DNA from 3 places in the Allobosea sp. PAMC 26642 genome. Region 2 is predicted to be linked to each of the others. Evidence: predicted binding sites of a transcription regulator. Region 2 holds the regulator's gene; each other region holds the start of a gene.

Region 1 (9,835 bases), 370 kb from region 2:
GGTTTCGCGCAACAGCCGCACCAGCGCATCGGCCGACGCGTCGATGAAGGTTCGTCCCTTTTCGGGTGTGGCGCGGCGGGCATCGCCGATGACGCCGGTCTGCGTCATGTCCCGGAACGGGCGATAGCGCACGACGGTGGGAGCCATCAAGGCGGCCGGGTCGGCATCGCGCATACCGAACGCCTCGCTCAGGCGATCCTCGCGCACGAGATCGGGCGCCAACGCCATCATCATCGAAGTCTCGACCTCGCAGGCATGCATCACGCTGGTCTGGTCCTGCATCGTCGGCGCCATGTCTTTCTGGGCGAGCAGGAAATAGGTTGTCGCCAGAATGCGCAGTTTCGTCTCTCTCGCGAAGTCCGGCAGGAAGGCCGAGAGGGCCGCGATGTTGCCGCCATGGCCGTTGACGATGACGACGCGGTGGAAGCCGTGCCGCTCGATGCTTTTCAGCAGGGCGAGCAGGACCGCGCGATAGGTCGGGATGTCGAAGGTGAAGGTGCCGCCGAAGGCCATGTGATGCTCGGCCATGCCGCACCACAGCGTCGGCGCCACGACGACCTCGACATCCCCGGCGCGCTCGGCGGCCGTCTTGCAGACCGCCCCGCACAGGATGGTATCGACGCCGACGGCCAGATGCGGCCCGTGCTGCTCCATCGAGGCGACCGGCAGCACCACGACGGCGTCGGCCGCAGCCCTGGCGCGCAGTTCTTCGGCGGTGAGTTCGCTCCACAGCACCGAGGCCATCAGTAGCTCACCTTGCGCTCGATGAAGCGGAACTGCACTGCCGTCATGCCGATCACCATGATCAGCAGGATGACCGACTGCGCCGCCGAGCCGCCGAGATTGGAGCCGCCCTTGCCGTCGGAATAAACCTTGTAGACCAGTGTCTCGGTCTGGCCCGAGGGGCCGCCGCCGGTGACGGTGTCGATGATGCCGAAGGTGTCGAAGAAGACGTAGACGATGTTGACGACGAGCAGGAAGAAGGTCGTCGGCGAGAGCAGCGGGAAGACGATCGTCCAGAAGCGCCGCCAGGGCCGCGCTCCATCGATCACGGCGGCCTCGATCACGCTCTTGGGGATCGATTGCAGGCCGGCGAGGAAGAACAGGAAATTGTAGCTGATCTGCTTCCAGGTCGCTGCCAGAATGACCAGCAGCATCGCGTCGTTGCCGTTCAGCCGCGGATTCCATGCGATGCCCAGATTGGACAGCCCGCGCGCCAGCATCCCGAGCGACGGATCGAACATGAAGAGCCAGAGCACGCCGGCCACGGCCGGCGCGACCGCATAGGGCCAGATCAGCAGGGTCTTGTAGATCTCGGCGCCCCGGATTTGCCGGTCGGCCATCACGGCGAAGAGCAGCGCCAGGCCAAGCGACAGGACGCAGACGAAGGACGAGAAGATCGCGGTGTTCCAGAAAGCCTTGAGATAGCCGGGATCGGAGAACAGCAGCTGGTAGTTCTCGAACCAGACGAACTCGGTCGAGGTGCCGAAGGCGTCCTGAAGCAGGAAGCTCTGCCAGACCGCCTGGCTCGCCGGCCAGTAGAAGAACAGCACGGTGATCACCAGCTGCGGGGCCAGCAGCAGGAGAGGGACCGTCAATCCAGTGAAGTAGGCGTTCTTCTGCATGGCAAGCACTGCTCGTGTCATTCCGGGGCTTCGCGTAGCGAAGAACCCGGAACCCACGACCGGGTGAGAGTTGTCAAAGGCGCAACCTGAAGGTTCCGCCCAGTCGTGGGTTCCGGGTTCGGCCCATTCGGGCCGCCCCGGAACGACAGGAGGGGGTCAGCGCGACGCGGTCCGCTCGAACTGGCGCAGCATCTGGTTGCCGCGCTCGACGGCGGCATCGAGCGCCGCCTTGGGCGTCTTCTGGCCGTTCAGCGCCGCTTCCAGCTCTTCGGACCAGATGTCGCGAATCTGGACGAGGCTGCCGAAACGCAGGCCGCGCGAATTTTCCGTCGGCTCCTTGTTGTTGAGCTCGAGCAGCGGCGTTTCGAGATAGGGCTTGTCCTTGTAGAAGCCCGAGGCCTTGACCTTCTCGTAGGCCGCCTTGGTGATCGGCAGATAGCCCGACTCGGTATGCAGCTTCACCTGGCGATCGACATCCGAGAGGAAGGTGAAGAACTTGGCGACACCCTTGTATTCGGCAGCCGACTTGCCGCCCATCACCCACAGCGAGGCGCCGCCGATGATCGAGTTCTGCGGCGCGCCGGCGGCTTCGGGATAATACGGCATCGGCGCATTCGCCCAGTCGAATTTGGCGTTGGCGCGGACATTGCCGAAGAAGGCCGAGGAGGTCAGCATGATCGGGCATTCGCCCGAGGTGAAGCGGCCCTCGCCGGTGTTGGTACGTCCGGAATAGTCGTAGGTCTTGTCCTTCTGCAGCTCGACCAGGTTGGTCCAGTGCTTGAGGAAGAGCGGGCTGTTGAAGTTCAGCACCGTGTCGAAGCCGTCGAGCCCGTTCGCCTTGGTGGCGATCGGGATGTTGTGCCAGGCGCCGAACTGCTCGATGTTGGCCCAGGTCGCCCAGGCATTGGTGAAGCCGCATTTGTCGAAGCCGGCGGCCTTCAGCTTCTTCCCGGCCTCGAAGACCTCAGGCCAGGTCTTGGGCGGCGCGTCGGGGTTCAGGCCGGCCTTCTTGAAGGCGTCCTTGTTGTACCACATCACCATCGACGACGAGTTGAACGGCATCGAGAGCATGTCGCCCTTGGCCGTCGAATAGTAGCCGGTGATGGCGGGCAGATAGCTCTTGGGGTCGAATGCTTCGCCGGCTTCCTTCATCAGTTCGAAGACCGGCTTCACGGCGCCCTTGGCGGACATCATCGTGCCGGTGCCGACCTCGAAGACCTGCAGGATGTGCGGCGCGGCATTGGCGCGGAAGGCGGCGATGCCGGCGTTCAGCGTGTCCGGATAGGAGCCCTTATAGGCCGGAACGATCTTGTAGTCCTTCTGCGAGGCGTTGAAGTCCTCGGCCAGCTTCACGACGACATCGTTGTTGGCGCCGGTCAGCGCGTGCCACCACTGGATCTCGGTCTGCGCCAGCGCCGGAGCGGAAGCGGCCATCGCGACTGTCGCGACGGACATCAGGATCATCGATTTCACGGTCATCTTCGTCTCCCTTTCCACCCTGCATCGTCTTGGGTGGCTCTTGTCGTTGGTGCGCAAGCTAGCATGAAGCCGAGGTGACGTTTCAATGACAAAATGACGACGGTCCTCGATGATGCGATGTGCGCTCTCGGCTCTTGCACATTGCGCCGGAAGCGGCTGTTCTCCGCACCCTCCTTTCCACGACGATGGATGTCCGCCATGTCGCTATCCCTCACACCTGCCAACACGCTGCCGGCAGATGCCGCAAGCGCGACACTGGTCGGCCGCGCCTGGCTGCCGGATGTTGCAGGCCCCGCCGTGGTCGTCCTGCGCGAGGGCCAGCTGATGGACATCAGCCGCACGTTTCCGACGACGCGCGACCTGTGCGAGGCGAAAGATCCGGCCGGCGCTGCAAAGGCTGCGAGCGGCACGCCCATCGGTCCGCTTGCCGACATCCTGGCGAACACACCCGTCGATGCCCGCGATGCCAGAAGGCCCTGGCTGCTCTCGCCGCTCGACTTGCAGGCCGTGAAGGCGGCCGGCGTCACCTTCGCGGTCTCGATGCTGGAGCGCGTCATCGAGGAGAAGGCGCGCGGCAATCCGGCCGCCGCCGTCGCCATTCGCGAAGAAATCGGCAAGCTGATCGGCGACGATCTCTCGAAGCTGAAGCCTGGCTCGCCCGAGGCAATGCATCTCAAGGAGGTGCTGATCAAGCAGGGCGCCTGGAGCCAGTATCTCGAGGTCGGCATCGGGCCCGACGCCGAGATCTTCACCAAGGCCCCGTCGATGTCCTCGGTCGGCACCGGTTACGACGCGGGCCTCCATCCCGCCTCGACCTGGAACAACCCGGAGCCGGAGGTCGTGCTGATCGTCGCCTCGACAGGGATCATCGTCGGCGCGACGCTCGGCAACGACGTCAACCTGCGCGATGTCGAGGGGCGTTCGGCGCTGCTGCTCGGCAAGGCGAAGGACAACAATGCCTCGGCGACGGTCGGGCCGTTCATTCGCCTCTTCGATTCCGGCTTCACGCTCGACCATGTCCGCAACACCACCGTGACGCTGACGGTGGAAGGCGAGGACGGCTTCCGGCTCGAAGGCTCGTCCTCGATCGCGAAGATCAGCCGCGACCCGGCCGATCTCGCCGGCCAGATGCTGAATGCCAACCACCAGTATCCTGACGGCGCGGCGCTCTATCTCGGCACCATGTTCGCGCCGATCCAGGACCGCGACACGCCCGGCGGCGGCTTTACCCACAAGCAGGGCGACATCGTCACCATCGCTGCGCCGGAGCTGGGTGCGCTCGTCAATCGTATGCGCCGCTGCGACGCCTGCGAGCACTGGACCTTCGGCACCTCGCATCTGATGCGCAATCTGGCGAAGCGCGGATTGCTGTGAGCGGTCCGGCGATCCTCGTCGTTGGCGAGGCGATCGGCGATTTCATCCCGCGCGACGGCGAGGGCCGGCACTACGAGGCGGTGCTCGGCGGCTCGGGCTTCAACGCCGCGCTGGCACTGGCCCGCTTCGGAGCGGATGTCGGCTATGCGGGCGCGCTCTCGACCGATGCGCTTGGGCAGCGCTTTCGCGCGGCTCTGGCGGTGGAGGGCATCGACGATAGGCGCGTTGTCGCGAGCGACCGCCCCAGTGCCGTCGCCATCGTCGCGCCGCTGGGAGCGGACGGCGTGCCGGCCTTCGGTCTCTATCTCGACGGCACCGCTCACGGCGAACCCGACGGCGTGCCGCGCGAGTGCCCCGAAGCTGTCCTCCATCTTCACGCCGCCTCCTTCGGCGCGACGGCAGGTCCATCGGGTGAAGCGACGCTGGCGTTGATCGAGAGCGCCCGGAGAAGGGGCGCCAGCACCAGCTACGACGTGAACATCCGTCCCTCGGCGTTGCCGCCGCATGACGAAGCGACGCGGTTGATCGAGCAGCGGGTGGCGCGCGCCGACATCGTCAAGGTCAGCCTCGACGATCTGGACTGGCTCTACCCCGGCAAGACGGCCGACGAAGTGTCGATGGACTGGCGTGGTCTTGGCGCCCGCATCGTCCTGATGACCAGGGGGATGGACGGAGCAGTCCATGACGGGCCGGCCGGAACATTCGCTATGCCGTCTCCCTCGGTCGTGGTTGCCGATACGGTGGGAGCAGGCGACACCTTCATCGGCGGCTTCCTGGCCGTGCTTGCGGCGCGAGACAGGCTCGGGACGGGGCTGGCCAAGGCGGCCAGAGGCGATCTCGAAGCGGCGCTCGCATTCGCCTGCGAGGTGGCTGCCGACAGCTGCACCAAACCGGGCTGCGATCCGCCGCGACGCTCGCAATGATGGTGGAGAACCTCGAATGACCCGCCTGAGCTATCGCGACTATCACACCTGTGGCGAGCCGGTCCGCATCGTCACCGGCGGCTATCCTGTGCTGCGCGGCGCGACGATCCTGGAGAAGCGCCGCGACGCCCGCGACAACCACGATCATCTACGCCGCGCGATGATGCTGGAGCCGCGCGGCCATGCCGGGATGTATGGCGCGATCCCGATCGCGGCCTCGCATCCGGAAGCAGCGTTCGGCGTGCTGTTCACGCATAACGAAGGCTATTCGACCATGTGCGGCCACGCCACGATCGCGCTTGGCCGTTACGCGATCGAGGCCGGCCTCGTCGAGACGGTCGAGCCGATGACGCGCCTCGCGATCGAAGCACCCTGCGGGCTGGTGCGGCTCGCCTGCGAGGTCGAGGGCGGCACGGTCGGCCACGTCTCTTTCGAGAGCGTACCGGCCTTCGTGCAGGCGCGCGACCGTGTCGTCGAGGTGCCGGGGCTCGGGCCCATCACCACCGACATCGCCTATGGTGGCGCGTTCTACTGCATCCTGCCGGCCTCTCGTTTCGGGCTAGACCTCTTCGAGACGCCCATCGCCGAGATCGTCGCGGCGGCAAGCGCGATGACCGACGCGGTGCGGGCCGGGCCGCCGATCATGCATCCGACCGAACCCGATCTCGGCTTTCTCTACGGCACGATCGTCACCGACGAGGCCGGGCCGTCCGAGACGAGCTTCAATCTCTGCGTCTTCGCAGAACGCCAGATCGATCGCTCGCCGACCGGCTCGGGCGTGACCGCCCGAATGGCGCTGGACCATGCCAAGGGGCTGATCGGGCAGGGGCAGGAGCGGCTGTTCCGCAGCATCACCGGCGGAACCTTTTCAGGCCGCGTCGTCGGGCCGGCGACCTTCCCGGCGGCCGGCGCGGTGACCGTCGAGGTCGGCGGCACCAGCTATTTCTCCGGCGAGGGCATGTTCACGATCGAGGCCGACGACCCGCTCGGATGGGGATTTGAACTGCCGCACCGGTTCTCGGAGATCGTGGAAGGCTCCGGGTAAGGATTTTCTGCCAAGCTCCCGGTGGGCAAATGCCGGGGCGGTGATGGCGTTGAGCGATCTGAAGGCTGGGGTTGCGGGCAGCGCTGCGACGACGGGCGCCGTCACCCGCCTGCTCGGCTTGCCCCGGTTCTGGTTCGCCGCCTTCACGCTCGTCGTGCTGGCGGGCCTCGTACTGCCGCTGCGCCTGCCGCTCGGACCCAATGCCTGGGACACCGCCGTCTATCTCGACGCGATCCACCGGATCGGGCTAGGCCAGGTCCCCAGCCTCGACTTCTTCGCGCCGGTCGGGCCGCTCGGCTATTATCTGGCGGCGGGACTGGAGGCGCTCTTTCCGCAGGCGCAGCCGATGCTGCTGGTCAATTGGGCCCTGCTGCCGGTGCTGCTGCCGCTATTCGCGGCCCTGATCGCCCATGTGGATGCCCGCTCGCGCGGACAGGCGCTGGCGCTGCTCCTGCCATTCCTGCTCTTCGCCTCGCTGCCGGTGAACCTGCACAGCCTTTTTCCAGCACCGGGCTTCGACGGCTACGGCCATTACAACCGCCATGTCAGCCTGTTGCTCTATTTGCTGATCGCGACGCTGCTGTTCGTGCGCGGCCGCGCGCTGATGGCGGGGCTGGTCGGGGCGCTGATGCTGACGCTGTTCCTGGTCAAGATCACCGGCGCGGTCACCGGAACGCTGCTGGTCGGCTACGCCGTGCTGATCGGGCGGCTGCGGCTGCGCGACGGGGTGCTAGCAGCCGTGGGGGTTATCGCCGCATTGGTTCTCGTCGATCTCGGAACCGGGGCGGTACGAGCCTATGTCGAAGACATCCTGACGCTGCTTTTGCTCAACACCAATGCGCTGCTGCCGCGCTTCCTCACCGTTGCCTCGGTGAAGTTCAATGTCGTCGGCCCCTGCCTGCTGCTGATCGGCGTGCTCGCGCTCGCGGCCTGGCGGCAACGGCCGGCGCTCTCGGTTGCAAGCGTGCGCGAGCAGGCCGACTCCCCGCTCGGCTGGCTCGCCGCCGGGCTCCTGGCACTGACCTTCTTCGAGACGCAGAACACCGGTTCGCTCGAATTCATCGGGCTCTGGCCGGTACTGCTTCTGGTCATCATGGAATGGCGCGGCCGTGACGAGGCGCTGCGGCCGGTCGTGCTGGTCATGGCGCTGGCGGTCGCGCTGCCTAGCGCCGTGATCTTCATCGAGCGCAGTGCGCGGGCGGGTTTGGGTGCGGCCACCTATGTCGGGCTTTCCTTGCCGGACCTTGGTCCGCTGGGGCGCATCAGCATGAAGAACGAGAGCGCCGAACGCGCCAAGGACATGCTGGCGCACTATGCCGTGCAGCAGGCGAGCTATCGCGACCTCGTCGCACGCGACGTGCTGCCCTCGCCGATCCTGTATTCCGAGATCGACTACCAGGGCGTCTGGCTGCTCGAACTCCAGCAGGGCATCACCGCCATTCGTACCTGGGAGGCCAGCAGCGGCCGTCATTTGAACGGGGTCTTCACGCTCGACTTCGTCGATGCGATCAATCCCCTGCTGGGCCGTATCTCTCCAAGCCATGTGCCGATCGGGATCGACCCCGGCCGTAGCACCCCTGCGCTGGCGCCGCCGACGCTGACCGCGATCGCCGCGACGGACGCGATCCTGGCGCCGAAATGCCCGCCGACGACGGCGCGCTCGATGATCGCCAAGCATTTCGCCCCGGCGCTGCAAGGACGGCGGCTGGTGGAGCTGTCGCCATGCTGGGACATGTGGCTGCGGCCCTGAGAACCGCTGCTACACACCCGCCGTCTGCCCGGCTTCCCAGCCCAGGATCGCGCGCTTGCGGGTCAGTCCCCAATGGTAGCCTGTGAGCGCGCCGGACTTGCCGATGACGCGGTGGCAGGGCACGACGAAGGAAATCGGGTTCTTGCCGACGGCCGCCCCCACCGCCCGCGCGGCGCTCGGCTTGCCGATCCGGCTCGCGACATCGCCATAGGTCGTTGCCCGGCCAACCGGAATGCGCAGCAGCGTCTCCCAGACCCGGACCTCGAAATCCGTGCCGATCAGCACCACCCGCAAAGGCGTCTCCTCGCACCACGCCTTCGGATCGAAGACACGGGCAGCGTAGGGGCGCGTCGTGGCCGGGTCGAAGTGGTAATCGGCATGGGGCCAGCGCCGCATCATGTCGGCCAGCGCCTCCGCCCGCCCGCCGATGGCCTTGCCGCCATCGACGCTGGTCGAGACCCAGCCGAGGCCGGCGAGGCCGCGTTCGGTCGCGACGATCAGCGCTTCCCCGAAGGGCGAGGCATGGAAGCCATAGGACATCTTCAGCCCGCCGCCGCCGGCCTTCCATTCGCCCGGCGACATCGCCTCATGGGTGACGAAGAGATCGTGCAGCCGGCCCGGTCCCGACAGACCGACCTCATAGCTGGTGTCAAGGATGCTGGCCGAGGCGCCGAGCAGGCCCTTGGCATGATCGAGCGTGATCGCCTGCAGGAAGGCCTTCGGGGTGAGGCCGCACCAGCGCCGGAAGAGATGGTGCACGTCGGTCGGGGTCGCGCCAGCTGCATCGGCGATCGCCTCGATCGTCGGCTGCTCGCGCCACCGCTCCGTGATGAAGGCCAGGATCTTGCGCACCGTGTCGTAGTCGGAGCCTGGCGCTGCCATCGGGAAATCGCCTTCGGCCGGCATCGCCTCGGTGGCGCGGGCCAGCACGGCGTTGGAGAAACGGGTCGGCGTCATCGCGGTTTTCATGGAGCCATGGACATTCATCGTCGTGAACCTCGCATCATTCGTCATGACGCGAAATTAGGTCCGGCACCATGCGGACTCCACCCGAAAGCTGGCAAGTCGCACCGTCCGGCTCGCGAACTGCGCTGCTCGTCACAGAGGACGGCTATCCCTGGGGCTCCGGGGCGGGCATTCTCCGGCAGCATCGCGGCCGACGCCGCTGCTGATCACAGCCAGGGGAACACCGACATGTCTACCGCACCGCTCGCTGCTGACGGCATCGTGCCGTTCCCCTCGGATTTCCGCCTTCAGGAGATCGAGACCAACGGCACGACGATCCATGTCCGCGTCGGCGGCAAGGGGCCGGCCGTGGTCTTGCTGCACGGCTATGGCGAGACCGGCGACATGTGGGGGCCGCTCGCGACCGAGCTCGTCCGCGACCATACCGTCATCGTTCCCGATCTGCGCGGCATGGGCCTCTCCACCAAGCCCGAGGGGGGTTTCGACAAGAAAACCCAGGCCGGAGATGTCGCCGGCGTGCTCGACGCCCTGAAGGTCGGCAAGGCCGATCTGGTCACCCACGACATCGGCAACATGGTCGGCTACGCCTTTGCCGCCGCCTATCGCGACCGGGTGACGAAATTCGTCCTGATCGATGCGCCGCTGCCGGGCGTCGGCCCATGGGAGGAGATCC
Region 2 (9,835 bases):
CTGTTCCGGATCGCCTATTATCTGCTGCCCTTCATCCTGGCGCTGGTCCTGCTCGCCCTGAACGAGATGGTCCGGCGGATCAGGCGACGGGAACGGTGAGCGATACCTCTCAACGCTCGCCGCCCTTGTCCAGATAATCCTCCGCGCTCAGCATGATCTTACGGTCGATCTCGCCAAGCGCCGCCTCGTCCTTGCCGGCATAGGGGATCGCGTCCAGCACGAGACGGATCGCGCTCAGCCGGGCGCGGAGCTTGTCGTTGGCCCGCAACACATGCCAGGGCGCCCAGTCGCTCGAGGTCTTGGCCAGCATCTGCTCGAACGCCTGCGAATAGGCGTCGTAGCGCGGGATCGCCTCGAAATCGATTGGCGAGAGCTTCCAGCGCTTCAGCGGGTCGTGCCAGCGGGCGTGCAGCCGCGTCATCTGCATCTCACGGCCGATCGTCAGGAACAGCTTGATCAGGCGGATGCCGTCGCGGGCCAGCATACCCTCGAAGGCGGGAGCCTCGCGCAGCAGCGCGTCCGTCTGCTGTGGCGTGCAGAAGCCCATGACGGCTTCCACGCCGGCGCGGTTGTACCAGGAGCGGTCGAAGAAGACGATCTCGCCGGCAGTCGGCATCTGCGCGGCATAGCGCTGGAAATACCATTGCCCCTGCTCGATGTCGGAGGGCTTGGACAGCGCCACGACGCGGGCCTGGCGCGGATTGAGATGCTGGGTGAAGCGGCCGATCGTGCCGCCCTTGCCGGCGCCGTCGCGCCCCTCGAAGACGATCACGATCCGTTCGCCGGTCTCGCGGACCCAGCTCAACAGCTTTTGCAACTCGATCTGGAGCGGCTCCAGTTCCCTGTCGTAGCGCTTGCGCTTCATGCGTTTGCCATAGGGATAGTCGCCGCTGTGGTAGGACGCATCGACGATCGCCTGCGGCAGAACCTCGGCCTCGATGTCGAAGACCGGTGCGGCAGGCATCGTCTTCGTGGAGCTTTTGGCAGCGCGCTTGGCGGCAGGCGGGGGGCGCTTTTCCTTCGGCGCCACGTCGATCATCCCTTTGAGCTTTGCTCCCGAAAATGCTTTCGCCATCGCCTTGCTCCCTGTTTCAGTCAGCAATCTAGACGCCCTCCCCGGTGAAGGGAATTGACGCTTGCGGGCGTTCCGATCAGGAAGGAGCATTCGGCGCTTCCCTGCCTGCCGCCTGCGCAAGGTTCTCGTGTCCCGATGCTCGATACGGTCGACCCCAATACCGGTCCAACGCTCGCTCTGATCGAGGCGCTGGGCGCCGCCGTCGTCCTGCTTGATCCGCAGGGCCTGGCCCAGGCGTTGAGCCCGGCGTTGCGCGCACTGGTGCCGGGCCTCGATATCGGCAAGCCGCTGACCGTGGTGATGCGCGATCCCGACCTGCTCGGGGCGGTCGACCAGGTCTCGCGCGAGGGCGGGCGGCGCGTCATCGAGCTGATCGAGCGCGTGCCGGTCGAGCGCACCTTCCGCATCCACATCGCCGCGCTGAAAGGCGCCGGCTGGCGGCGGCCCGTGCTGCTGACCTTCGAGGATCTCAGCGAGCAGCGCGTGACCGAGCGAATGCGCGTCGATTTCGTCGCCAATGCCAGCCACGAACTGCGCACGCCGCTGGCCTCGCTGCTCGGCTTCGTCGAGACTCTGCAGGGTCCGGCCCGCAACGATGCCGGCGCGCGCGACCGGTTCCTGGCGATCATGCGCGAGCAGGGGCTGCGCATGGCCCGCCTCGTCGACGACCTGCTCTCGCTCTCGCGCATCGAACTGCGCGCGCATCTGGCGCCCGACAGCCCGGTCGATCTCGCCGGCATCTCGCGCGAGATCGTCGACTCTTTGACGCTGATGGCGCGCGAGCGCAACGTCACGCTCCGGCTCGAGGTGCCACCCGAACCGGTCAAGGTCGCAGGAGATCGCGACGAATTGTTGCGGCTGATGGAAAACCTGGTCGAGAACGCGATCAAATACGGCAAGGCAAACGGCGAGGTCGCGATCGAGGTGCTCGGCGGGCCCGCAGAGGCCAGCGTCAGCGTGCGGGACGATGGGCCGGGCATCGCACCCGAGCATCTGCCGCGCCTGACCGAGCGCTTCTACAGGGTCGATACCGCCGCCAGCCGCGAGGCGGGCGGCACGGGGCTGGGGCTCGCCATCGTCAAGCACATCGTCCTGCGCCATCGCGGACGACTGACGATCGAGAGTTCGCTGGGGCAAGGCGCGACATTCCGTGCGATTTTGCCGCGCTTCGGGACGCAGCCCCGCAACACCGCATAACGGTTTGTGACAGCTTTGATGACGGAATGTCATGCACCTGTCATACTGAGGGTGTTCTGACGGGGCGCTGAAACTTGCGACCCAACGAGGACCCCTCAATGCGCAAAATTCTCATTCTCGCGGCGGCGACCGTCGGCCTGTCGGGCATCGCCCAGGCCGCCGACATCACCGGCGCCGGTGCGACCTTCCCCTTCCCGATCTATGCCAAGTGGGCCGAGGCCTTCAAGAAAGAGACCAATATCGGTCTCAACTATCAGTCGATCGGCTCTGGCGGCGGTATTCGCCAGATCAAGGCCAAGACCGTCGCCTTCGGTGCGACCGACGCCCCGCTCAAGGGCGAGGACCTGACCAAGGACGGCCTGATCCAGTTCCCGACCGTGATGGGCGGCGTCGTCCCCGCGATCAACGTCGCCGGCGTCGAAGCCGGCAAGCTCAAGCTGACCGGCCCGATCGTCGCCGCGATCTATCTCGGCGACATCAAGAAGTGGAACGACCCCAAGATCGTCGCGCTCAATGCCGGCGTGACCCTGCCCGACGCCAACATCAACCCCGTCTACCGTTCGGACGGCTCGGGCACGACCTATGTCTTCACCGACTACCTCTCCAAGGTTTCGGCCGAGTGGAAGTCCAAGGTCGGCGCCAACCAGTCGGTCCAGTGGGCTGTCGGCATCGGCGGCAAGGGCAATGAAGGCGTCTCGGCTTCGGTCAAGCAGGTCGCCAATTCGATCGGCTATGTCGAGTACGCCTATGCCAAGCAGAACAAGCTCAACTACGCGCTGCTCCAGAACGCGGACGGCAACTTCCCGGCGCCCGACGACAAGGCTTTCCAGGCCGCCGCCGCCAACGCCAACTGGAACGAGGCTCCCGGTTTCGGCATCTCGCTGAACAACCAGAAGGGCGCCGAGGCCTGGCCGATCACAGCCGCGACCTTCATCCTCGTCCACGCCAAGCCGGAGAAGCCGGAAGAAGTGCAGGCCGCGCTGAAGTTCGTCGACTGGGCCTTCAAGAACGGCGACAAGCTCGCTCTCGACCTCGACTACGTGCCGCTTCCGGCCGCCGTCAAGGATCAGGTCCGCAACGCCTGGAAGGGCGTCACCGACCCGGCCGGCAAGCCGATCTTCTGATCGTCGATCCAAGGGCGAAGCGGGATTCATCCCGCTTCGCCTCTCTCGACCCTCATCCCGAGGAGCGGTTTATTTCATACCCGCTCTTCGGGATGAGGGTTCGATCCAGAGATAACGATCGCTTTCGCCTCTCCCCGCCTCGCTTCTTCTTGCCTCGATTTGTTTTGCTTTGACCGGAGTTCCACGGATGACAGCCGTGACAAACCAAATGGACATCCCGGCTGCGCCGATCCAGCGCAAGACGCCCAAGGGCACCTTCGACATCATCTTCCGCAATGCGAGCTTCCTCTCGGCACTCTTTGTGCTCGTGCTGCTCGCCGGCATCATGTTCTCGATGGTGGTCGGCGGCTGGCCTGCCTTCCGCGAGATGGGCATCGGCTTCATCACCTCGAGCGTCTGGGACACCCAGAACGACCAGTACGGCGCCTGGCCTGCCATCGTCGGCACGCTGTCGACCGCTTTCCTGGCGCTGGTGATCGGCGTGCCGCTGTCCCTGGGCATCGCGGTCTACCTGACGCAGCTCGCGCCGCCCTGGTTCAAGCAGCCGGTCTCCACCGCGATCGAACTGCTCGCCGCCGTGCCCTCGATCATCTACGGCATGTGGGGCCTGTTCGTCTTCGTGCCGCTGTTCGCGGCCTATGTGCAAATTCCGCTCTCCAACATCGTCGAGGGACTACCGATCGTCGGCACGGTTTTGTATTCGCGCTCGCCCTCGGGGCTCGGCATCCTGACGGCGGGCATCATCCTCGCCTTCATGATCATCCCCTTCATCGCCTCGATCACCCGCGACATGCTCGACCAGATCCCCTCCGTGCTGCGCGAGAGCGCCTATGGCATCGGCGCGACGACCTGGGAGGTCGTGCGCCACGTGCTTGTCCCGCAGGCCGGCGTCTCGATCATCGGCGCGGTCATGCTGGGGCTGGGCCGCGCGCTCGGCGAGACCATGGCCGTGACCTTCGTCGTCGGAAATGCGAACCGCCTCTCGGCCTCGATCATGGATCCGGGCTCGACGATCGCCTCGCGTATCGCCAATGAATTCAACGAGGCCATGGGCCTGCAGCTCAACGCGCTGATCGCGCTCGGCTGCATCCTGTTCTTCGTCACCTTTGTCGTCCTCGTCATTGCGCGCATCCTCGTGTCGCGCGTCAAAGCCTACTGAGCGAGCTGGTCATGAGCCTGACGACACCGTCCACCGTCCGCGCCCTTCCCCATGCCGAATGGGGCCGCGTCCGCCAGTCGCGCCGCACCGCCGACAAGCTGATGCGCGTCATCGCCACCGGCTTCACCTTCCTGGCGATCTTCGTGCTGTTCTGGATCCTCGGAATGCTGATCGTGAAGGGCATCGGCGGGTTGTCCGTCGCGACCTTCACCCAGGTCACGCCCGGCCCCGGCTCCGAGGGCGGCGGTCTCGCCAACGCCATCGTCGGCTCGATCGTGCTGACCTTCCTCGGCATCGTCGTGGCGACGCCGATCGGCGTTCTGGCAGGGACCTATCTCGCCGAATACGGCAAGGGCTCGAAGCTCGCCGACCTGATTCGCTTCATCAACGACATCCTGCTCTCGGCACCGTCGATCCTGATCGGCCTGTTCGTCTACGTCATCATGGTCGAGCCGCTGGGCGGCTATTCCGGCTGGGCCGGCGGCGTGGCGCTCGGCATCATCGCGATCCCGGTGATCGTGCGCACCACCGAGGACATGCTGCGGCTCGTGCCCGGTCCGCTGCGCGAGGCAGGCTCGGCGCTCGGCGCGCCGCCCTCTGTCGTGATCACCTCGATCACCTGGCGGGCGGCGAAATCCGGCATGGTCACCGGCATCCTGCTGGCACTCGCCCGCATCGCCGGCGAAACCGCGCCGCTGATCTTCACCGCGCTGAACAACAATTTTTGGTTCTCGCCCACGCTCAAGGGCGGCGTCTCCAACCTGCCCGTGACGATCTACCAGTTCGCCTCTGCTCCTTATGAGAACTGGCAGGAGCTCGCCTGGGCCGGTTCGCTGATCATCACGGTCTCGATCCTGCTGCTTTCGATCATCGCCCGCCGCATCGTGCGCGGCTCCAAGTAAAAGCCGACGCCAAGACCCGTCGCGTCCGATCTGAAGGAACCTGTCGATGCTTTCGACTCTTGAACTGAGCCCGCAATCGCTCGACGCCGATGCCCCCGTCCGGATCGCGGTCAAGAACCTCGATTTCTACTATGGCGAGCACAAGGCTCTGAAGAGCATCAACCTCGACTTCCGCGACCGCCATGTCACGGCGCTGATCGGCCCCTCGGGCTGCGGCAAGTCGACCCTGCTGCGCATCTTCAACCGCATCTACTCGCTCTATCCGGAGCAACGCGCGACGGGCGAGATCATGCTCGACGGCCGCAACGTCATCTCCAACGACATCGACGTCAACGAGTTGCGCTCGCGCATCGGCATGGTCTTCCAGAAGCCCACACCCTTCCCGATGTCGATCTACGACAACGTCGCCTTCGGCATCCGCCTGTATGAGAAGCCGCCGAAATCCGAGCTCGACGACCGCATCGAGGGCGCCCTGCGCCGCGCCGCGCTCTGGGATGAGGTCAAGGACAAGCTCAAGGCGTCGGGCATGGGCCTTTCTGGCGGCCAGCAGCAGCGCCTGTGCATCGCGCGCACCATTGCGCAGAAGCCCGAGGTGATCCTGTTCGACGAGCCGACCTCGGCGCTGGACCCGATCTCGACCGGCAAGATCGAGGATCTGCTGGAGCAGCTGAAGACCGACTTCACCATCGTCATCGTCACCCACAACATGCAGCAGGCGGCGCGCATCTCGCAGTACACCGCTTTCATGTATCTCGGCGAGGTGATCGAGTTCGCTCCGACCAACACCATCTTCATGAACCCCGCCAAGAAGCAGACGCAGGACTACGTCACCGGCCGCTTCGGCTGAATCGAACTCCGCTCTGCACAGGGACACACGCCGATGACCGACCATATCGTCCGCTCCTACGACGCCGAACTTGAAGCGCTGCGCCGCAGCCTTGCCGAGATGGGCGGGATGTCCGAGCGTATGCTCGGCGATTCCACCGTGGCGCTGGTGCGCCGCGATACCGCGCTGGCCCAGAAGGTGATCAGCGCCGACCAGCGCCTCGACAACCTGCAGCGCGATGTCGAAGAACGCGCCGTGCTGACCATCGCGCGCCGCCAGCCGCTCGCCAACGATCTGCGCGAACTGATCTCGGCGATCCGCATCGCCTCCGACATCGAGCGCGTCGGCGATCTCGCCAAGAACATCGCCAAGCGCGCCGTGGCCATCTCCGGCCAGTTCCAGCCGCCGCACCGCGCCGTGGTCGGGCTGGAGCATATGAGCCGCCTCGTCCAGGCCCAGCTCAAGGACGTGCTCGACGCCTATGCCGCTGGGAACGAGCAGAAGGCGATGGAAGTCTGGCACCGCGACGGCGAGATCGACGCGCTCTACACCTCGCTCTTCCGCGAGTTGCTGACCTACATGATGGAAGATCCGCGCAACATCACCTTCTGCACGCATCTGCTGTTCTGCGCCAAGAACGTCGAGCGTATCGGCGACCACACCACCAACATCGCCGAGACGATCCATTATCTCGTCACCGGCGAGTCGCTGGACCTGAACCGGCCCAAGCTCGACACGACCGATATCAGCGTCGAGGCAGTGCTCGGGAGCTGACACCCGTCGCGTCATGGTCGGGCTTGACCCGACCATCTCGGACACCAGAGGGTTCTGGTGTGAGGGATTCTCGGGTCAATCCCGAGAATGACGCGCAGGGAACCGCCCAACATCTGGAAACCCGCCATGCCCGCACGCATCCTGATCGTCGAGGACGAGGAGCCGCTAACGCTGCTCCTGCGCTACAATCTCGAAGCCGAGGGCTTCGAGGTCGACAGCGTTGCGCGCGGGGACGATGCGGAGCTGCACCTGCGCGACAACACGCCCGATCTCGTGCTGCTCGACTGGATGCTGCCCGGCCTGTCGGGCATCGAGCTCTGCCGCCGCCTGCGGGCGCGGCGCGACACCGAGCGCGTGCCGATCATCATGCTGACGGCTCGCGGCGAGGAGACCGAGCGGGTGCGCGGTCTCGCCACCGGGGCCGACGACTATGTCGTCAAGCCGTTCTCTCTGCCCGAGCTGATCGCGCGCATTCAGGCGCTGCTGCGCCGGGCCAAGCCGGGCCACGTCGCGGGGCTGCTGGCAGCCGGCGATCTCGAACTCGACCGCACGACGCGGCGCGTGCGCCGCTCGGGTTCCGAGCTGCATCTGGGACCGACCGAGTTCCGGCTGCTCGAATTCCTGATGCAGGCGCCGGGCCGGGTCTATTCGCGCGCTCAGCTGCTCGACGCCGTCTGGGGCCGCGACGTCTATATCGACGAGCGCACTGTCGACGTCCATGTCGGACGCCTGCGCAAGGCGATCACGCCGGATAATACGAAAGACCCGCTGCGCACCGTGCGCGGCGCCGGCTACGCCTTCGACGAGACATTCGCTCGGGGGTGAGGCGTTCGCGTCGCGCGGCGGCCCTGCGTCCATGGCGATTGCGAACGGCGTCCGGGTCTGGTCCCTTGCATCATTCGCCATGAAGGACGCTTTCCCATGCTCACCCGCAATCTCGGTCGCTCCGGCCTTCGCGTTTCGCTCGTCGGCCTCGGCTGCAATAATTTCGGCGGCCGGATCGATGACGACGCGGCACGCAAGGTCGTCGATGCGGCGATCGAGAACGGCATCACTTTGTTCGATACCGCCGATGTCTACGGCAATCGCGGCGGCTCCGAGACCGTGCTCGGCCAGTTGCTCGGCGCGCGCCGCAAGGACATCGTGCTGGCGACGAAGTTCGGCATGGACATGAACGAAGCCGGCACGATGAAGGGCGGCTCGCGGCACTACATCATGAACGCGGTCGAGGCTTCGCTGAAGCGGCTGAAGACCGACTGGATCGACCTCTACCAGATTCATCGGCCCGACTCGCTGACCCCGATCGAGGAGACGCTGCGGACGCTCGAAGACCTGATCCGTCAGGGCAAGGTGCGCTATATCGGCTGCTCGAATTTCGCGCCTTGGCAGGTGGCGGATGCCGCCTGGACGGCGCGCGATCTGGGCGTTACCGGCTTCGCCTCGTGCCAGGACGAGTACAGCCTGCTCAAGCGTGGGGCCGAGAGCTACCTGCTGCCCGCCACCCGTCACTACGGCATGGGGCTCCTGCCGTATTTTCCGCTGGCCAACGGCCTTCTCACCGGCAAGTACAAGCGCAACGCCCCACTGCCGGAGGGCGCGCGCATGACGCGCGAGGCGCCGCGCGCTGCGGAAGTCCTGACCGACGCCAACTGGGACAAGACCGAGAAGCTGGCGGATTTCTGCGAGTCGCGGGGCCGGACGCTGGTCGAGCTCGCCTTCTCCTGGCTGGCGGCCCAGCCGGTGGTCTCCAGCGTGATCGCAGGCGCGACCAGGCCAGAGCAGATCGCGGCGAATGTGAAAGCAGCTGACTGGGTGCTGTCGCCCGAGGATCTGGCCGAGATCGATACGATCACGAAATAGGGCGCTACCGTCATTCTCGGGCGACGCGAAGCGCAGACCCGAGAATCTCAGGACGAGAAGGCACTGTCGAAGAGATGCTCGGGTCAAGCCCGAGCAGGACGCCATGGCCACTCCTGACAGCTTCTTGCGGATCGCGCCGCCTCTGCGATAGACCGCCCGGCGCCGGTTGCTTATGGTCCGCGCCATGAGCGAGACAGCCCCGAACGCCGCCGCCCCGGACCTCAAGCCCGGCGACCATCTCTTCCTGGTCGACGGCTCGAATTTCATCTTTCGGGCCTATTTCCAGTCGATCAACCAGGACCGGAAATACAATGCCCGCTCGGACGGGCTGCCCTCGGGCGCGGTGCGGCTGTTTGCCACCAAGCTCTTCCAGTTCGTCAAGGACGGCGTGCTCGGGGTGAAACCGACGCATCTCGCCATCATCTTCGACAAGTCGGAGAACTCGTTCCGCAAGGAGATCTACCCGGCCTATAAGGGTAACCGCTCCGAGCCGCCGCCGGACCTGATCCCGCAATTCCCGCTGATGCGCGCGGCGGTGCGGGCTTTCGGCCTGATCCCGGTCGAGCAGGATGTCTACGAGGCCGATGATCTGATCGCGACCTATGCAAGGCAGGCGCGCGAGGCCGGGGCCGACGTGCTGATCGTCTCGGCCGACAAGGATCTGATGCAGCTCGTGGGTCCGGGCGTGGCGATGTACGACCCCGCCTCCGGCGACGCTAAGAAGGGTGCCGGCTTCAGGCCCGAGCGCAAGATCGGCGAGCCGGAGGTGGTCGAGTATTTCGGCGTGATGCCCAACCGCGTGGTCGATGTGCAGTCGCTCGCAGGCGATGCGACCGACAATGTGCCCGGCGCACCCGGCATCGGCATCAAGACGGCAGCCCAGCTGATCGGCGAATATGGCGATCTCGATACGCTGCT
Region 3 (9,835 bases), 2.1 Mb from region 2:
GGAGCATACCATCCTGCAGCTGATCTATCAGCAGAAAACCTATGAGAGCCACGCCAAGGATCACGAGTTTTCACGGACCTCGATGCGCGACCATTGGCATTCGGGCTATGAGGATACCCGGCAGACCTTGACCCGATCGGACTGGCTGACGATCCCGCCCGACGGCGCCGGAATCGTCGCGCACGACGTGCATCGCGATTTCGAGCGACGCTGAAAGCCCGTCCGTAAAAGACACGCCGCCAAGCGAGGCGCGTCTGCCTGCTTCGAGCCTTGGTCAGCCGAGGATGCCGCGGCGCTTCAGCACGACCATCGCACCCCAGGCGGCGGCGATGCAGATCAATGCGACATAGGTAAAGCCGAGCCCGTCATCCGCCCAAGGGCACACCCTTGGCGTTGATGCCCCAAAGCCCGTGACGAAGGTTGCGGGCAAGAAGCCGAGGGTCAGAATCGAGAGCACGTAGAGCTGCCGGTTCGAAGCCGGCCGCCATTTTGCCGAGTTCGAGCTGCTCATCACGCGGCTGCAGGCGCGGACGGCCCTCTTCGTCGAAACGATAGGCCCCAGATGATGCCCATCCGGGATTGCACGTCAGGATGCAGGGCGGGCGCGATTCGTCAGGGCGACCTCGCTTACGATCGAAGTCAAAACAGCCGCGGGCGAACCGCCCGCGGCGCCGTCGTCGGATTGCTGGCGGCGGGTGTCAGAACACCTGGCGCAGGATGATGAAGAGCGTTCCCGAGATGAGAATGGCGCAGGGCAGCGTGAGCACCCAGGCCATCAGCATGTTGCGCACGGTCGACATCTGCAGCCCCGACTTGTTGGCCGCCATGGTGCCGGCGACGCCCGAGGACAGGATGTGCGTGGTCGAAACCGGCAAGCCATAAACATCCGCGGCCGCGATCGTGGCCGCGGCGACGAGTTCGGCGGAGGCTCCCTGAGCGTAGGTCAGGTGCGACTTGCCGATCTTCTCGCCCACTGTGACGACGATGCGTTTCCAGCCGACCATCGTGCCCAGGCCGAGCGCGAGCGCGACCACGACCTTGACCCAGAACGGAATGAACCGGGTCGCGTCGTCAAGGGATGCCTTGTAGGCGGTCATCACCTTCAGATCCTCCGGCGTGAAGATCTTCTCTTCCTTCTTGTCGGCCTTGAAGATGTGCTTGATCGATTCCGAGGCGAGATACATGTCGTTGCGGGCGTTGCCCACGGTGGCCGCCGGGAATTTCGACGGGTGGCCATAGGTCTCAAGCTGCTTGACGATCTCCTTGTTCAGCGCCGACAGCGCCGGGAAGGTCGTGTCGTCGATCTTCCTTTCAGAGACGTAGCGCGTCACGTTCTGGCGCGGATCGCCGATGATGGCGTAGCCGAGCGCCTTCTGGTCGATCACGCGCTGGCAGCGATCGCGGTCTTGCGGAAATTGTCGAGATCGCCGGCAGGAATGGCGCGGTTCAGAGCATAGGCTGTCGGTGCGCAGCCGATCAGGATCAACATGATCAGGCCCATGCCCTTCTGGCCGTCATTCGAGCCATGGGCGAACGAGACGCCGGTGCAGGTCGCGATCAGCACGCCGCGGATCCAGAGCGGCGGCGGCTTGTTGCCCTTGGGCTCGGCATAAAGTTCGGGGTTCTTGACCAGGATCTTGAGGGTAAGGAAGACGAGCGCCGCGGCGCAGAATCCGAACAGCGGCGAGATCAGCAGCGACTGGCCGATTTCGATCGCCTTGCTCCAGTCGATGCCGGAGGTGCCGTTCGAGGAACTGGTGAGCTGGTTTGCGAGACCGACACCGATGATCGAGCCGATCAGCGTGTGCGAGGACGAGGCCGGCAGGCCAAGCGCCCAGGTGCCGAGATTCCAGAGGATCGCGGCGATCAGCAGCGCGAAGACCATGGCGAAGCCCGCGCCCGATCCGACGTTGAGGATCAGTTCAACGGGCAGGAGCGAGATGATGCCGAAGGCGACCGCGCCGCTGGCCATCATCACGCCGAGGAAGTTGAAAAATCCTGACCAGACGACCGCGACATTGGCCGGCATCGCATGGGTGTAGATCACGGTCGCGACCGCGTTGGCGGTGTCGTGGAAGCCGTTGACGAACTCGAAGCCGAGCGCGATCAGCATCGCGACGCCGAGCAGGGCGAAAGGCAGCCAGGTCGTCGCCGGAGTGCCGGCAGAGCTGATGTCCTGGTAAAGCGAAAAGGCCATATAAGCCAAGCCGGCGGTCATGATTCCGGCAAAGAACGCGAGGGCGCCGAGGCCCTTGGGCGCGTCGAGTTTAGGCTTGTCAGCGTCCTGACGAGCGGCAGTGTCCAAAGCGATACTTGACATGATGAATGACCCCCAGCCCACATGGCGATCGACAAGTGAGCCGCGAATCTGACGTTGCGATGACACCTTGTCGCATGATTGGTCGGGTTTCAGGCGCATGGTCCACGCCTTCATCCCAACGTCATTTGAGCCGGCGAGATTGCCACGCTGGCAGTGGGTGCGTCTTGCCGCCGTTTGGCTTCAGGCTTGCCGCGATCCCGGTGCACTCCTCCAGGGGCTGCACGGGGGCTGCGGAAAGCGATCGAGCGTCAAGACGCCCTGCCCGCCGTTCCCTAGAGCAAATGTCAAAGGTTAGCAGTCATGACCACCGATCTGGACCGCATCAAAGCCGAGATCGCCGACAGCTTCGACGAAGAGCTGGAGATGCAGCTCGAAGAGGACCGGATCGACGAACTCGTCGCCGAAGGTGTCGGCCCTGCCGGTTCGACCCTCGACCGGAAGATCTATTTTCGCGAGCTGTTCCGGCTCCAGCACGAGCTCGTGCGGCTCCAGGACTGGATCCAGTACAAGAAGCTCAAGGTCGTGGTCCTGTTCGAGGGTCGCGACTCGGCCGGCAAGGGTGGCGCGATCAAGCGCGTGACGCAGCGCCTCAATCCGCGGCTCTGCCGCGTCGTCGCGCTGCCTGCGCCCACCGAGCGCGAGAAGCATCAGTGGTATTTCCAGCGCTACGTCCCGCATCTGCCGACCGCCGGCGAAATGGTCCTGTTCGACCGCAGCTGGTACAACCGCGCCGGCGTCGAGCGGGTGATGGGCTTCTGCACCCCCGAGGAGCTCGAGGAGTTCTTTCGCTCGGTTCCCGATTTCGAGCACATGCTCGTGCGCTCGGGCATCATCGTGATCAAGTACTGGTTCTCGATCACCGACGAGGAGCAGGAGTTCCGCTTCCAGATGCGGATCGCCGACCCCCTGAAGCAGTGGAAGCTCTCGCCCATGGACATGGAAAGCCGTATCCACTGGGAGGATTATACCCGCGCCAAGGAAGAGATGTTCGACCGGACCCATACGGAGTATGCCCCGTGGTGGGTGGTTCAGGCGGTCGACAAGAAGAAGGCGCGGCTCAACTGCATCGCGCATCTGCTGGCGCAGATTCCGTATGAGGATGTGCCCAAGCAGGAGATCACCCTGCCCGACCGCGTGCGCCATCCCGACTATGCCCGGCAGGCCGTGCCCCCGGAGCTCCACGTCCCGGATCTCTACTGAGTCGTCGGCCGGCCAGAGCATTGCGCGAAAAAGTGGGTACCGGTTTTCGCTCAAGCAATGCTCTAAACTTCTGGCACCATCGCTCCGGCCGCATCGCGGGCGGAGCGATGATCTGGACTTAGAATGCGCGGCTTCGGTTCAGCAATCGCGGCTCACCGCGTTTAAGGTGTCGGCGAGCCGCCCTTCGGCGCGATCGGCGATGTCGCGCCGACGCCCAGCGACCTCTGCACCATGACGCTGTCGGACCATTTGCCGTAGCGATAGGCGACGCCCGGCAGCAGGCCGACCCGCGCGAAGCCGAAACGCTCATGCAGGGCCAGCGAAGCAGCGTTTTCCGCGTCGATATAGCCGATCATCTGCCTGAAGCCCGCGGCGGCGCAGGCGTCGATCAGCGCCTGCATCAGCAGACGCCCGATCCCGCGACCGACATGGTCGTGATGGATGTAGATCGAATGCTTGACCGTGAAACGGTAGGCCGGCCGTTTCCGGAACGGCACGACATAGGCATAGCCGACGACCTCGCCGCCGAGCGTCGCCACCAGATGCGGCAGCCGGCGGTTGCGCAGGTTCTTGCGCCGATCCTTCAGATCGTCGGGCTGGGGCGTGCCGCGATCCTCGACGCCGTCCTCGACGCCGCGCCGGATATGCCGGCGATAGATCGCCAGCATGGCCTCGACATCGGCATCGCGCGATGGCCGGATGACGACGGGGGTTTGCTGCTCCATGGATCGTGCCTGCTCAGCCGCCGGCCTGTTCGCCGACGACATAAGTGTAAAGCCGCACCGCGCCGGTGTGATCGATCTCGCGATAGACGCCCTGGATCTCGACATCGAAGCCGGGGAAGGTGTTGAAGCTCGCCTCGAACATCCTGAGATAGTCGATCATCGGCTGGGCCCGCTCGGTCAGCCGCTCGCCGGGAACGATCGTCGCGATGCCCGGCGGATAGACCACGAAGGGTGTCGTCGCGATGCGGCCGGCGATGGTGTCGATCGGCAGGTAATCGACGTCGTTGCGGGTCAGGCAGCGTGCCGCATCATGGGGCGACATCGCCATCTCCGGCAGGTGCTCGGGCGAGAACTGCTTCGCCTGCAACCCGCTGACATCGGCGTCGCGGAAGAAGCGGTGCATTTGACCGCAGAGATCGCGCAGGCGCACGCCCTCGTATCGCGAAGGCCTGCGCCGATAGAACTCCGGGATGGCGTCTTCGAGCAGGGCGTTTTCGTCGTGGAGCTTCTTGAAGGCGACGAGCCCGCTGATCAGCGTCCCGGCCTTGCTCGCTTCGACGCCTGGCGTCAGCAGGAAGAGCAGCGAATTGAGATCGTTCTTTTCGGCGACGATGCGGTTCTCCCGCAGGAACTGGGCGACGACGGGCGCCGGGATGCCGTGTTCGGTGTAGGCGCCCGTCGCGCGATCGAAGCCGGGCGTCAGCAGCGTCAGCTTGTTGGGGTCGGTCATGGCAAAGCCCGCCGCCATCCCCGCAAAACCGTGCCAGGCCGCGTCGGGCGCGAGCTGCCAATAGGCCGGGTCGCTCGCGAGTTGGTCGGTCGCGACCATCTCCCAGGCGACGTCATGCACGCCGCCGGGCCGCGCGGCATCGGGGATCGAGACCCGGTCGGGCACGAAGGGCTCGAAGAACCAGCGCCGCTCGGGCCGCGCCTCCTTCTCCTCGAACTCGCGCCTGACGGCACGGATCTTCTTGCGGAGCTCGATGCCGAGCCGGATCGTATCGTCCCAGAGCACTTCGCCGGAGCGCCCCTTCATCATCTGCGCACCGACATCGAGCGAGGCGAAGAGCGGATAGAAGGGCGAGGTCGAGGCATATTGCATGAAGCTCTCGTTGAAGCGGCGGTGCTCGACGCGGCGCTTCTGGCCCTTGATATGCCGGTCCTTCATGTGGATCTGCGAGGCCTGGCTGAAGCTCGCCAATTGCTTGTGGGTCGACTGCGTCGCGATGATGCCCGGCGAATCGGGCCCGAGATCCTTCAGCCCCATGGCGAAGCGCCCGGCATAGAGCGGGTGGAACTTCATGAAGCCGGCCCAGGCCTCGTCGAACATGATGTAGTCGCAGAGATGCCCGATGCGCTGGAGGATCATCTCCGCGCTGTGGATCGTTCCGTCATAGGTGCACTGCTCGACCACGGCGACGCGGAACGGGCGCGGCTTCTTCCAGGCCTCGGGGTCCTTGACCAGCGGATTGGTCCGGATGCGCTCGCGAAGAGCGTCCTCGTCGAAGCTGTCCCAGCGCATCGGGCCGATCAGTCCCCAGGCGTTGCGGACCGTGGGAATGTAAACCGGGATGCCGCCGGCGATCAGCAGCGCGCCGTGATGAGCGGCCTTGTGGTTGTTGCGGTCGAACAGCACGAGATCGCCATCCGTCACCAGCGCGGCCAGCGCGACCTTGTTGGAGGTCGAAGTGCCGTTGAGGACGAAATAGGTCTTCTCCGCCCCGAAAATCTGGGCGGCTTCCTTTTGGGCCTTGAGGGCCGGACCCTCATGGGTCAGCAGATCACCGAGATCGAGCACGGAATTGTCGAGGTCGTCGCGGAAGACCGCCTCGCCGAGATGCTCCATGAACACCCGCCCGATCGGGCTGCGGCTGTAGAACACGCCGCCATTATGGCCCGGACAGGTCCAGAGGTGGTTGCCCTCCTCGGCATAATCGACGAGCGCGCCGAAGAACGGCGTCTTCAGCGTCTCGGCATATTGCTTGAGGCGGCTGATCAGGCTCTTGGCGATAAAGGGCGGGGTTTCCTCGGACAGAAAGATGTAGCCGTCGATGAAATCGAGCACTTCGACCGGCACATCCTCGAAACGCTTGCGGCGGATCAGCAGGATGATCGGGAATTCGAGCCCGCGCCGGCGCATCAGGTTGATGAGCGACGCCGTCTTGCCTTCCAGGCCCTTCTTGCCCCAATCGACGACCATGCAGCCGATGGCGGCATCGGTCTGCACCGCGATCTCGGCGTCTTCGAGCTTGCGGGCCTTCACGACCTCGAAGCCAGAGCGTTCGATCTCGTCGACGATCTGATGGAAGCGGATTCCCTCGAGATCCTCCGCATCGAAGTTCGGCGTCGCGAACAGGAAGGTGAAGCGCCTGAAATAGTCCATCTCGACTCCGCTGAATGAGGTGCGAGGTTTCAGGGAGTCACATGACAACAAGGCGACTTTCGGCGCGATCATGTGACAAGATGCAGCTTGGCGACGAGCAGGCGTCCGCAGATCCAGCATCGGCACGAACCTGCTTGCAGCTTGGACGGCCCCCGACGACCAGACGCGGCGGTGGACGGTAATGGGACACACTGACATGAATGCCGGCACTTCGCCGATCGACTCCCCTACCGTCGCCATAGTGTCATGCGCGGCTGCAACTAGCTCGCCCCATCCATAGGATCACGGATCATCGGAGGTGGGGATGCAACTGAAAACGATTTGGCACGCGACGGCGGTTGGAGCCGTCCTTGCAACCGCGCCGGTGGCCGCGCAGACGATCTATCCGATCAACCGCGCCGAAATCCTCGAGGGCTCGCGCTTCGACTTCAAGGTCGAGTTTCCCGACGCGCCGACCTCGGCCGACGTCGCCGTGACGATCAACGGCAAGGCACCCGCCGAGATTTTCGGCAAGGCGACGGCCTTCATGCAGAACGAGGAAGGCCAGAAGCATTCGGCCCTCTGGCTGCGTGGCGCGACGCTGCCGGCCGGCAACTATGTTGTCGAGGCGACGCAAGGCACCAAAAAGGCGACGGTCAAGTGGGAGGTCTTCGCGACCGCCCAGCCGCGCCGCGCCAAGAACGTCATCCTCTTCGTCGGCGACGGCATGTCGATCGCGCATCGCACCGCCGCGCGCATCATGTCGAAGGGCTGGGAAGAAGGCCGCTATAATGGCGAACTCGCCATCGACGACATGCCCAACATGGCGCTGATCTCGACTTCCGGCAACGATTCGGTCGTCACCGACAGCGCCAACAGCGCCCATGCCTACACCACCGGCCACAAATCCTGCGTCAATGCGCTCGGCGTCTATTGCGCCAAGAACGCACTGACGCTCGACCATCCCAAGGTAGAAACCATCGCGGAGCTGATCAAGCGCCGCAGCGGGATGACCGTCGGCGTCGTCACCAACGCCGAAATCGAGGACGCGACGCCGGCTTCGATGGTCGCCCATACCCGCCGCCGCTCGGACTACAACGACATCGTCAAGATGTTCCACGAGGTGCAGCCCGACGTGATCATGGGCGGCGGCTCGCCGAACTTCCTGCCCAAGTCGACGCCGGGCTCCAAGCGCACCGACGATCTCGACTTCATCGCGCAGTTCAAGACCGCCGGCTACACCATCGCCACCACCAAAACCGAGATGAACGCGGCCGCCGCCTCGGGCGCCAAGAAGCTGCTCGGCCTCTACAACACCTCCAACATCGACGGCGCCTTCGACCTGCGCATCGCCAAGAAGGGCGGCATCTCGAAGTTTCCCGACCAGCCCGACGTCGCCGAGCAGACCAGGGCCGCGATCGACATGATGAAGGGCAATCAGGACGGCTTCTTCCTGATGGTGGAATCGGGCCGTATCGACAAGTACAGCCACTCGCTCGACTGGGAGCGCGCGGTGTTCGACACGATCATGCTCGACAACGCCGTCAAGATCGCCAAGGATTTCGCAGGCGAGCGCAACGACACGCTGATCATCGTCGTGCCGGACCACACCCATGCGGTCTCGCTCGTCGGCACCTATGACGACGAGCGCCCCGGCCAGCTCCTGCGCGACAAGCTCGGCACCTACGCCGACTCGAAGCCGCCGAATTACGGCCCTCTCGATGCCGACGGCTACCCGACCGACGTCAACACCTCGCGCCGGCTGGCTGTCGTCTTCGGCACATATCCCGACACCTGCGACACCGGCCGCCCCTTCATGAACGGCGAGCGCGTGCCGGCGGTGAAGAGCGCCGACGGCAAGACCAATGTCGCCAACGAGGGCGATTGCACCGGCCCGCTCGCAACCCGCAAGGCCGGCAACCTGCCCTTCGACGCCAATTCCGGTGTCCATTCGGCCGATGACGGTCTGCTGACCGCAATGGGCCCCGGCGCCGAGAAGTTCCGCGGCCACAAGCCCAACACCTACGTCTTCCGCGTTATGGCGGAGGCGTTGGCCCTGGGCGGCAAGTAAGCCGGCCGGCCGCCGACAGGAACGAAGGATGCAGCGGCAACGCCGTCATACGCTGACCACCCGCCGCGCGACCCTGATGGGTCTCGCGGCGGCAACGCTTTGCGGGAAGGCCCTCGCGGCCGATTCCGGCATGATCACCTTCGACGGCCTCTACAAATCGTTCGGCGTACTCGGCTTTCAATTCTCCGACCGGGTCGTCGCGCTGCGCGGACAGCCGGTTCGCCTGACCGGCTACATGGCGCCGCCGCTGAAGCCGGAAAGCCATTTCTTCGTGCTGACGCGCGAGCCGCTGGCCATCTGCCCGTTCTGCCAGTCGGACGCCGACTGGCCGGTCGATATCGTCGTCGTCTTCATGAAGGAGATAACGCCGATGGTCAGCGCCGGCCGCAAGGTCGTCGTGGCCGGCCGGCTGGAGATCGGCTCGGCTACGGATCGCGATACCGGCTTCGTCAGCCAGATCAGACTCGTCGATGCCAGCTTCACCCTCGCCTGAACGAGCTGCCGCCAGAGCGCTCCGGCTCTCCGCCGTCACTCTCGACCATCGCGGCGGCGACGGGCGCCCGTTTCGGGTCCTCGACATTCCCGAACTGACCGTGCCTGCAGGCACCCATATCGGGCTGCGCGGTCCTTCAGGCTCGGGCAAGACCTCGCTTCTGCACCTGATCGCCGGCTTGATCGTGCCGGGTACGGGCACGGTCGCCTGGGGCGAGACCGTACTCTCTGCGCTGCCGGCCGGCGCTCGCGACCGCTGGCGTCTCGCAACGCTCGGCTTCGTCTTCCAGGATTTCCACCTCATCCCGGAACTCGACATCCTCGCCAACATCACCCTGCCCGCAACGTTCTCATCGTGGCGGGTCGGCCGGGAGGAACGGGAGCAGGCGGCGGCGGTCGCCGCGCGCATGGGCCTCACCGATCTGCGCCGCAGGACCGGCGTGCTTTCTCGTGGCGAACAGCAGCGCGTCGCGATCGCGCGCGCGGTCTGCCGGCGCCCCGCCCTGATCCTCGCCGACGAGCCGACGGCGAGCCTGGATGCAGCCCATGCCGACGAGGTCGGAGCCTTGCTGGTCGATGCCGCCCGCGAGGCCGGGGCCACGCTGATCTGCGCCACGCATGATGCCGCGCTGCTGGCGCGGATGGAGCGGCGGCTCGACATCGCA

The links. The regulator PhoB, encoded in region 2, activates phosphate uptake and scavenging genes when phosphate is short. The targets are predictions, from matches to a motif close to TGTCATNNANCTGTCAT.
Region 1: a site for PhoB is predicted at 3,179-3,195, ahead of ugpB (sn-glycerol-3-phosphate ABC transporter substrate-binding protein UgpB). Genes of this name have one in related genera too.
Region 3: a site for PhoB is predicted at 6,860-6,876, ahead of AXW83_RS05180 (alkaline phosphatase). Genes of this name have one in related genera too.

The regions. Positions count from the first base shown of each region.
Region 1 is NZ_CP014301.1:4,136,521-4,146,355, forward strand. It holds gene AXW83_RS19935 (creatininase family protein) at 1-744, opposite strand, end outside; gene ugpA (sn-glycerol-3-phosphate ABC transporter permease UgpA) at 744-1,625, opposite strand; gene ugpB (sn-glycerol-3-phosphate ABC transporter substrate-binding protein UgpB) at 1,782-3,104, opposite strand; gene AXW83_RS19950 (fumarylacetoacetate hydrolase family protein) at 3,303-4,478, shown strand; gene AXW83_RS19955 (carbohydrate kinase family protein) at 4,475-5,401, shown strand; gene AXW83_RS19960 (proline racemase family protein) at 5,418-6,446, shown strand; gene AXW83_RS19965 (hypothetical protein) at 6,490-8,196, shown strand; gene AXW83_RS19970 (methylated-DNA--[protein]-cysteine S-methyltransferase) at 8,206-9,102, opposite strand; gene AXW83_RS19975 (alpha/beta fold hydrolase) at 9,391-9,835, shown strand, end outside.
Region 2 is NZ_CP014301.1:4,505,112-4,514,946, reverse strand. It holds gene AXW83_RS21615 (lysylphosphatidylglycerol synthase domain-containing protein) at 1-99, shown strand, start outside; gene ppk2 (polyphosphate kinase 2) at 110-1,039, opposite strand; gene AXW83_RS21605 (ATP-binding protein) at 1,211-2,272, shown strand; gene pstS (phosphate ABC transporter substrate-binding protein PstS) at 2,371-3,396, shown strand; gene pstC (phosphate ABC transporter permease subunit PstC) at 3,584-4,555, shown strand; gene pstA (phosphate ABC transporter permease PstA) at 4,567-5,457, shown strand; gene pstB (phosphate ABC transporter ATP-binding protein PstB) at 5,504-6,304, shown strand; gene phoU (phosphate signaling complex protein PhoU) at 6,338-7,057, shown strand; gene phoB (phosphate regulon transcriptional regulator PhoB) at 7,184-7,882, shown strand; gene AXW83_RS21570 (aldo/keto reductase) at 7,979-8,917, shown strand; gene polA (DNA polymerase I) at 9,102-9,835, shown strand, end outside.
Region 3 is NZ_CP014301.1:1,099,807-1,109,641, reverse strand. It holds gene AXW83_RS05210 (patatin-like phospholipase family protein) at 1-214, shown strand, start outside; gene AXW83_RS05205 (magnesium transporter CorA family protein) at 275-511, opposite strand; partial or broken gene AXW83_RS05200 (inorganic phosphate transporter) at 699-2,320, opposite strand; gene ppk2 (polyphosphate kinase 2) at 2,621-3,520, shown strand; gene AXW83_RS05190 (GNAT family N-acetyltransferase) at 3,682-4,245, opposite strand; gene AXW83_RS05185 (Orn/Lys/Arg family decarboxylase) at 4,259-6,628, opposite strand; gene AXW83_RS05180 (alkaline phosphatase) at 6,933-8,678, shown strand; gene AXW83_RS05175 (hypothetical protein) at 8,707-9,171, shown strand; gene AXW83_RS05170 (ABC transporter ATP-binding protein) at 9,149-9,835, shown strand, end outside.